Regions from separate parts of the Thiorhodovibrio frisius genome, predicted to be linked through region 1. Evidence: predicted binding sites of a transcription regulator. Region 1 holds the regulator's gene; the other holds the start of a gene.
What was found. Region 1 encodes sigma-54, which starts transcription at its own class of promoters, with help from an activator protein. Its sites were predicted from a motif close to TGGCANGNTNCNTGCTT; they were not measured.
Positions count from the first base shown of each region.

Region 2: glnA (glutamate--ammonia ligase) is a predicted target of sigma-54. The motif match lies at 2,390-2,406, and genes of this name have one in related genera.

Region 1 is NZ_CP121471.1:5,049,852-5,054,270, forward strand. Features, by position in the region: gene hprK (HPr(Ser) kinase/phosphatase) at 1-631, opposite strand, end outside; gene ptsN (PTS IIA-like nitrogen regulatory protein PtsN) at 628-1,104, opposite strand; gene hpf (ribosome hibernation-promoting factor, HPF/YfiA family) at 1,231-1,596, opposite strand; gene Thiofri_RS23030 (RNA polymerase factor sigma-54) at 1,708-3,216, opposite strand; gene lptB (LPS export ABC transporter ATP-binding protein) at 3,358-4,110, opposite strand; gene lptA (lipopolysaccharide transport periplasmic protein LptA) at 4,107-4,419, opposite strand, start outside.
Region 2 is NZ_CP121471.1:4,919,526-4,923,944, forward strand. Features, by position in the region: gene Thiofri_RS22425 (DUF4124 domain-containing protein) at 1-370, opposite strand, end outside; gene glnA (glutamate--ammonia ligase) at 725-2,131, opposite strand; gene Thiofri_RS22435 (cation diffusion facilitator family transporter) at 2,574-3,695, opposite strand; gene glyQ (glycine--tRNA ligase subunit alpha) at 3,981-4,419, shown strand, end outside.

The DNA.
Region 1 (4,419 bases):
CAAGGCCGCGCACTTCGAGAAAATCGCGCAGCAGGGGCGGGCAGCGTCCCTCAATGATCTCCGGCGCAACCCGAGCGAATTCAGGCGCGTCATCGGCGATCAGTCGGTGGCCGCGCGCGATCAGCTCAAGCGCCAGTTCACTCTTGCCGATGCCGGGGTCGCCGACCAGCAGCACGCCCATGCCAAGCACCTCGAGAAAGACGCCATGCAAGGTGATGCGCTCAGCAAAGGCGTAGGTCAGCACATGTTGCAGGTGCTCGACAAGGTCCTGGTCGTTCAGGCCCGAGCCCAGCAGGGGCGTCTGTTCCCGCTCTGCAAGTGCGCGAAATTCCGGGTCAGGTTCCAGCCCGTCAGAGAAGATGACCGCAATGGGTTGGGCGGTAAAAACCCGCGTCATCATGTCGGCGCGGGCGTCCGGGTGCAGATCGCCTAAGTAGGCGGATTCGGCCGGGCCGATAATTTGCACCCGGTTCGGGCGGATGCAGTTCATGGAGCCCACCAACCGCTGGCGCGGTGATTGGGGCGGATTAGTGAGAGGAATGGGCTCTGGCGGAGGCTCAAGCACCCAGCGCAGCTTGAGCGGCTTGCTCAGGCTGTCGACAAGTCGCTGCAGGGAGTCGATAGCTTTCACGCGACTCCGTTGGATGCCGACAGAGATGCCTGGGTGAGAATGTCGAGCAGTGCCTGTGGGCTCTCGGCGCTGCGCAGGCGCTGTCGGAGATGATCCTGGTTGAAGAGTTCCGCCAGCTTGGCCAATAGTTGCAGATGGGTCTCGTTGGCGCCCTCAGGCACCAGTAGCGCAAAGGCCAGGTCAATCGGTTGGTCGTCGATGGCATCGAAGGGGACGGGCTCGGCGATCTGGATGAAAGCGCCAATGGCGTCCGTGATCTCCGCCACGCGCGCATGGGGCAGCGCCACGCCATGACCGAGGCCGGTGCTGCCGAGGCGTTCGCGCTCGAGCAGGCGGTCGAATACCGCCTCGCGGCTGAGCTGGGGCTGCTCGCCAACCAACAGCTCGGCCAAGGTTTCAAGCAGCCGCTTCTTACTGCTGATGCTGGCCCCGGCGAGCACCCGGTGCTCGACGATAAGTTGCGGGGGAAACATGTGCGCTGGCTCTCCGGTGGACGAAACAAAAACCGGAGCCAGCATGACCGGCTCCGGTATGGGTCATCAGTGAAGGATGTCGGTAGGTTCGTTATTTGGACAACGGGTCAAGCAATGCGTTTGACCTCAGTCCTCCTCAAGCGCTTCCGATGCTGCCTCGTCGGTAGCGGCAAGTTCGGCGCTGGCCACTTTGGCACCGGGCGCGCGATGACTTTGGCGCTTTTCCTTGTACTTGAGCACCTGACGGTCGAGCTTATCGATCAGCCCGTCAATGGCGGCGTACATGTCCTCGTGCGTCGCATCGGCATGAACGTTGGCGCCATTGACGAGCAGGGTGGCTTCCGCCTTCTGGCGGAGCTTCTCGACACTCAGGATGACGTTGGCGTTGATGACATGGTCGAAATGGCGCTCCAGGCGGGAAAATTTACTATCGACATAGTCTTTGAGTGGTTCGGTAATGTCGACATGATGCCCGGTGAGCTTGATTTGCATAGGTTATGACTCCTGAATGGTCGAACGCGGCGATGGCCGGTGCAATGACTGGGGAATTTCATCACAAAAGAACCCTGGTATGAAAACCCTCTGTAATGAAAACCTCTGGCGTCATGCGAGCCGCTTGCGCTCGTTCGAGGGCGGGATGCCCATGGCTTCGCGGTATTTGGCGACTGTTCGTCGTGCCACCTTGATGCCCTGATCCGACAGAACCTCGGCAATTTTGTTGTCACTCAGAGGCTTATTAGGCGTCTCTGCGGCGACCAGTTTGCGGATAAAGGCGCGGATGGCGGTCGATGAACACTCACCCCCTGAAGTGGTGTTGACGTGACTTGAAAAGAAATATTTGAACTCGAAGGTGCCCCTGGGGGTGTGCATGTATTTCTGCGTTGTCACGCGCGAGACGGTGGATTCATGCAGCTCCAGCGTCTCGGCGATGTCGCGCAGCACCAGCGGGCGCATGGCCTCTTCGCCAAAATCGAAAAAGTCCTGCTGCAGCTCGACAATTTTGGTCGCTACCCGCAGCACGGTGTCATTGCGACTCAGCAGGCTTTTGATAAACCACTGCGCCTCTTGCAGATGGGATTTCAGGCACTGATTGTCGGCGGCCTTATCGGCACGCCGAATGAGCTGCCTGTAACTCTCGTTGACGCGAATTCGCGGCGTGGTATCCGGGTTAAGCTCCACTGTCCAGCGGCCGTGGCGACGGCGCACCAGCACGTCGGGCTTGATGTATTCCGGTTGCACCTCGGTCACGGCCGACCCTGGGCGCGGGTTCAGGGAGCGGATCAGCGTCAGTGCCTGGCCCAAGTCATCGTCGCTGAGCTTGGTGCCACGGCGCATGGCGTCCAGATCGTTGCGCCCCAGAGCATCGAAATGGTGCTCGCAGATGCTCAGGGCATGGTCGCGTCGCGGCTGGTGATCGGTCAGCTGACGCAGTTGCAGGATCAGGCATTCGCGCAGGTCGCGTGCCGCGAGACCCGGCGGATCGAAGCTCTGGATGCGATGGAGCACGGCTTCAATCTCGTCCGGCTCAAGTTCCGGGTCGTTCAGAATCGCGGGCAATTCGCTCAGGTCCAGATGCAGGTAGCCGTCGGCGTCAATGGCGTCGATCAGCGCCTCGGCAACGGCTTGGTCGCGCGCGCCGAAACGGGTCAGGTTGAGCTGCCAGTCGATGTAGTCATGCAGCGTCTGCGGGCGCGAGCGCTGGGCGAAGAGGTCGAAATCATTGCTGTCGCCGGACTGGCTGCCAGATTGAGCACCGGATTGGGCACCGCTGCTTGGCGCGTAGCTGTCGGAGGTATCGGCGAAAGTGTCGGTCCATTCGCTGTCGGTGGGCAACTCGTCGGGCATGCCGTCGCGCTCGGGGCGCAACGAGCTATCGAGTCGCGCCTCTTCGAGACGCTGCGCGCTGGCCTCATCCTGATTCAGGCGGTCTTCGCGGGTGCCTGGCTCCGGCAGGTCGTCATCGGCGTTCTCGAGCATCAGGTTGGACTCAAGCGCCTGCTGGATTTCCTGCTGGAGATCCAGGGTCGAGAGCTGCAGCAGCTTAATCGCTTGCTGCAGCTGCGGCGTCATCGTCAGCTGCTGGCCGAGGCGCAGTTGAATGGTCTGCTTCATCGCGACGCCTTCAACGGAACTGCTGCGGGCAGCGGGACTCCGGCGGGATGGGCATAGACAGATGCTTGGACAATGAATGAAATTTGCATAGGGCAAATTTGATTGTAGCTGATCTTTGCCAAGTCGACGCAAAGCCGAGCGTCAAAGCCGGAAATGCTCGCCAAGATAGACCGCGCGCACCTGGGTGTTGCTGAGCAAGGCCGAGGGCTCACCTTCGGCAATCACCTGCCCATCGCTGATGATGTAGGCGCGATCACAAATATCGAGGGTTTCTCGCACGTTATGATCGGTGACCAGCACGCCAATACCGCGCTCGCTCAAATGGGTGATAATTTTTTTAATGTCGACCACTGCGATCGGGTCGACCCCGGCAAAGGGCTCGTCAAGCAACATGACTTTCGGCTCGACGGCAAGTGCGCGGGCAATTTCCAGGCGGCGGCGCTCGCCTCCCGACAAACTGAGAGCCAGAGATTGGGCGATATGCGCAATGCCAAGCTCATCGAGCAGCGCCTCGCAATACTGGCGGCGCTGGTGGTCGTCGAGTTCTGGGCGGGTTTCGAGCACCGCCATCAGGTTGTTTGTTGCGCTCAGCTTGCGGAAGATGGATGGCTCCTGGGCCAGGTAGCTCAGGCCGCGCCGGGCGCGTGCGTGCATGGGCGCGAGGGTGACATCCTCGCCGGCAAGCAAAATGCGCCCGGAATCAGCGCTCACCAGACCGACGATCATGTAGAAGCTGGTGGTCTTGCCGGCACCGTTGGGACCGAGCAAACCGACAACTTCACCAGCCCTGACGGTGATATCAACACCATCGACAACCCTGCGACGGCGATAGCTCTTGGCCAGACCTTCGGCCTGCAAGGCCAGAGCGGCCTGAGTGTGCGAACCGGGAGTCATTCCTTTGGCGTGATGGTGATTTTGACGCGCTCGTTGCCCTGCGCATTGGCGCCGGCGGTGACGCGCGCGGTGGTGCGATTGTATACGATGCGGTCATTGGCAAAGCGATCCTGACCTTGGATCAACACGGCGCGATCAATCAAGGTGATTTCGTCGCGATCCGCATCGTATTCCATTCGTTGCGATCGCCCCAAAACCGGTTCGGTCTCGCCCTCGGGTATCTGTCGGTAGCGTGCCGGATCGCCCACAGCAATAATAATGCGCGGCTGGCGGTTTTCACGGTGCTGGACTTCGACCTGGTCGGCAAGA
Region 2 (4,419 bases), 130 kb from region 1:
CGACCGAATCCTGGGTCGCACCCGAAGCCGGGGCCAGCACCTCGAACTGCTGATAGGGACCCAGAATGGCACCGTCCTGGGTATTGTTTTCTGGTTTATCTTCGCCCGACGGTCGGGCTGGCAAAGCGATCTGCTCGGCATTCGGTAGCGGCTGATCGGAGTAGATCACGCGCCCATCGGCATCGATGCCCTTGTAGGCTCCAGCACCAGCCCATGTCGGCAGGCTCAGGAGCAACACGGCGGCTAGGCGAGTTGTTACCTTAGCGCTCTGAAAGAACGCCTGCGCTACAGCAATACGATCAGCGCGACAATGCTTGGAAATCTCGGGCTTGGCAATCTCGGGCTTGGCAATCTCGGAAATGGGCGACATGGCGATGCCCCATCGGCAATGTTTGGGTAGTCGGAATCTTAGTGCAGATACCGGGGCGCGACAACGTCGGCGAACCACCACGCCCAAACCCGTGGGCTATAGCGCTGGCAAATGCGTTTGCTGTTTTGGGCCGGGTAGCGGTCACGGGGGTCTCGGCGGCATGGATGCCGCCGGGAAGCCCCCATGGAAGGGTTCACGGCGTCCCCCGTGACCGCTACCCAGCCCAAAACAAGCCGGAAGTCCATGTCCGCTGGGTAGACAACAAAAAACCCGCGGCCGGTTGGGGCACGCGGGCTGATCTTGCAATGACGGATCGCGGGGCCGCCTGAGGCGACTTCCCGCGAACGCTTGCCATTAAAGGCTGTAGTAAAGATCGAACTCCACCGGATGAGTGGTCATGCGCAGGCGTGTGACTTCCTGCATCTTGAGCGCGATATAGCCGTCGATGACGTCGTCGGTGAAGACGCCGCCAGCGGTGAGGAACTCGCGATCCTTGTCGAGTTCGTCGAGTGCCTGGTCAAGCGAATAGCACACTTGCGGAATGGTCTTTTCCTCTTCCGGCGGCAGGTCGTAGAGGTCCTTGTCCATGGCCTCGCCCGGGTGGATCTTGTTCTGGATGCCGTCGAGGCCGGCCATCATCATGGCAGCAAAGGACAGATAGGGGTTGCCGGTGCTGTCCGGGAAGCGCACCTCGATACGCGCGGCCTTGGGGTTAGCATCGTGCGGGATACGCACCGAGGCCGAGCGGTTCTTGGCCGAGTAGGCCAGCATGACCGGCGCCTCGAAGCCTGGCACTAGACGCTTGTAGGAGTTGGTTGAGGCATTGGTAAAGGCATTGAGCGCACGGGCATGCTTGATGATGCCGCCGATGTAGTAAAGCGCCTCTTCCGACAGGCCGGCGTACTTATCGCCACTGAAGATATTCTTGCCGCCTTTGCCCAAAGATTGATGCACGTGCATGCCGTTGCCGTTATCGCCCACCAGCGGCTTGGGCATGAAGGTGGCCGTCTTCCCGTAGGAGTGCGCCACGTTCTGCACGCAGTATTTCAGGATCTGGTTCATGTCGGCGCGCTGCACCAGGGTAGCGAACTGAGTGCCGATTTCGCACTGACCAGCGGTGGCCACCTCGTGGTGATGCACTTCGACCGTCAGGCCCATTTCTTCCATTGCCAGACACATGGCGGAGCGCAGATCGTGGAGGGAGTCAACAGGCGGCACCGGAAAGTAGCCACCTTTCACACTCGGACGGTGACCCATGTTGCCGTCCTCGAACACCCGCTCGGAGTTCCACACGGCCTCTTCGGAGTCGACCTTGTAGAAGGCGCCGCTGATGCTCGCGCCCCAGCGCACGTCGTCGAGGACAAAGAACTCGGGCTCGGGGCCGAAGAAGGCAGTATCGGCGATGCCGGTAGACTTCAAGTAAGCCTCGGCGCGCTTAGCGACCGAACGCGGATCGCGCTCATAGCCCTGCATGGTCGCGGGCTCGAGGATGTCGCAACGGATAATCAGGGTTTTTTCGTCGGTGAAGGGGTCCATCACCGCCGTGTCGGCTTCTGGCATCAGCACCATGTCGGAGGCCTCAATGCCCTTCCACCCGGCGATGGAGGAGCCGTCGAACATCTTGCCATCCTGGAACAGCGCCTCATCGGCCTTGGCGGCGGGCAGCGAGACGTGCTGCTCCTTGCCCCGGCTGTCGGTGAAGCGCAGGTCGACGAACTTTACGTCCTCGTCTTTAATGAGTTTCAGCACCTTTGCAGACATCTAGCAATTCTCCCGTGGTTCTGCGAGCGTAGGTTTCGAGGCGAGGCTCCATGCCAACGCGCGCCCTGACAGGTGCGGTTTCATGAAGCCCAAAAGAATGCGTCAGCATGATAGCGGCAAGGTCGCTGCCAGGCTCGGAAAATTCGTTTCAACGCTGATGGTCCCGGCCACCCCGGAGGGTGAAAGCGACTGTTTCACGGCAATGATCCGAAGGGCGGGCGATAAAATGAGCTAACGCTAACGGCTGGCCCCGAGGGAAAGCAGGGATCATGCCACCCGCGCGCAGCAGCCAACACCGCCAAACATGGCCAGACACAATGCCGTCATGCCCGCCAGACAGGCGCCGACTGAGCGCCAGCCGGGCGCCACCTTCGCACCATTTTAGTGCGTCCAACACAACAGATTGCACGATCCTGGTGCAACAATTGACCAATCATCCTGATCATCCAAAGTAAACCCGAGCCTGACGAAACACCGGGTCCTTGCCAATGGCATGACGGATGCGACTTGCAAGCTTTTCCGGGTCATGGCCCGCGCCAGCTGTCAACGTCAGCGGCAGCAGAATCTCCACCTCCAGGGCACCATGCAGGTAATGCAACAGCACGCGCCGGCGCTCGGCGAATTCGGGAATCCCGGCGCAGAGTTGTTCGAGCTTTTGCAGGGCTTGGGCGCGCAGCGGCAGATCGGCACGCACCGGGCGAATTTCATCGTCTTCAGGATCGATATGGACGATCACCTCGCTGATCTCGTCAAAGCCGGCCTTGAGCCGCTTTTCGACCAGCACGCTGATCATGTGCCCTTCCGACACACTAATATATGGGTCGACCAGCACATGCACATCGGCGCTTGCCTGCCCACCGTGCGTGCGGGTGCGCAGCATGTGCAGATCGCGCACATCGGCAATGCCGGTGATGGCCTCGCGGATTTCGCCCACCCGGGCGGGCTCCAACCCGGCATCGACCAATTCGCCCACCGCTTCATTGCCGAGATCCCAGGCGATCTTGGCGATCATCACCGCCACCAGCACCGAGGCCACGGCATCCAGGTAATTCAACCCTGCCAGGGTGCCAGCAATGCCGATCAGCACCACGACGGAAGAAATCGCATCAGTGCGGTGATGCCAGGCATTGGCGCGCAACATATCCGAGCGCACCCGTTTGGCATAAAACAGGGTGTACCAGAACAAGGCCTCATTGACCAGAATCGACACAGCCGCCGCAGCAAGCGCCAGCCAGCCCGGCCGCAAGAGTTGTTCCGGCTCGAACAATCGCTGGACTGCGTCCCAAGCAATGCCCAGCGCCACTGCGGCCAGAAAGATACCCAGGATCAGGGTCGCGACTGTCTCGAAGCGCTGATGCCCGTATGGATGTTCTTCATCCGGCGCCTCCCCGGCATGACGTCCGGCGAAATACACCAGCAGGTCAGAGAGCAGATCAGACACCGAATGCACCCCGTCGGCGATGAGTGCATGGGAATTGCCAAGCCAGCCGCAGAGGATTTTGCCGATCGCGAGGAAGGTATTGCAGATCGCCGCGACCAGGGTGGTGCGGACGATGGCCTTCATCCGTTCATTGGCCCTTTCGTTACCAGGCGGATTAAGCGGTTCGGACGCGGCGCGCGCGTGCTGATGATGCGAAGGACTAACCATGACTGAATCTAACCCAGAACATCCAGGGAGCTATGATATACCGAAACCCTTTGAGATTTCGGCTCGTTCTGGGCCGGGTCACGGCCACGGGGGACGCCGTGAATACTTCCCCATTTACAAGCTAGCGCGCGATAGGCAACGAGCCTTTATACTGACGCGCTTTATCGGTTTCGGTTGGCCCTGTTTCGTTTGGAGGTTGTCGTGCCAAGCCCCTCTGTTTTGGATTCTCGGGTACTGGATTTTCAGGACTTGATACTCAGATTGCAGCAATTCTGGGCCGAGCGCGGCTGTGTAATTCTGCAACCTTACGATATGGAAGTGGGCGCTGGCACCTTTCACCCGGCCACCTTCTTGCGCGCCATCGGCCCCGAGCCCTGGCGCGCGGCCTATGTGCAGCCGAGTCGCCGCCCGACGGATGGTCGCTATGGCGAGAACCCCAACCGCTTGCAGCATTATTATCAGTATCAAGTCCTGCTCAAGCCCTCGCCGCCGAATATCCAGGAACTCTATCTCGAGTCACTGAAGACCCTGGGTATCGATCCACTGGTGCACGATATCCGCTTTGTCGAGGACAACTGGGAGTCCCCCACCCTGGGCGCCTGGGGTCTGGGCTGGGAAGTCTGGCTCAACGGCATGGAAG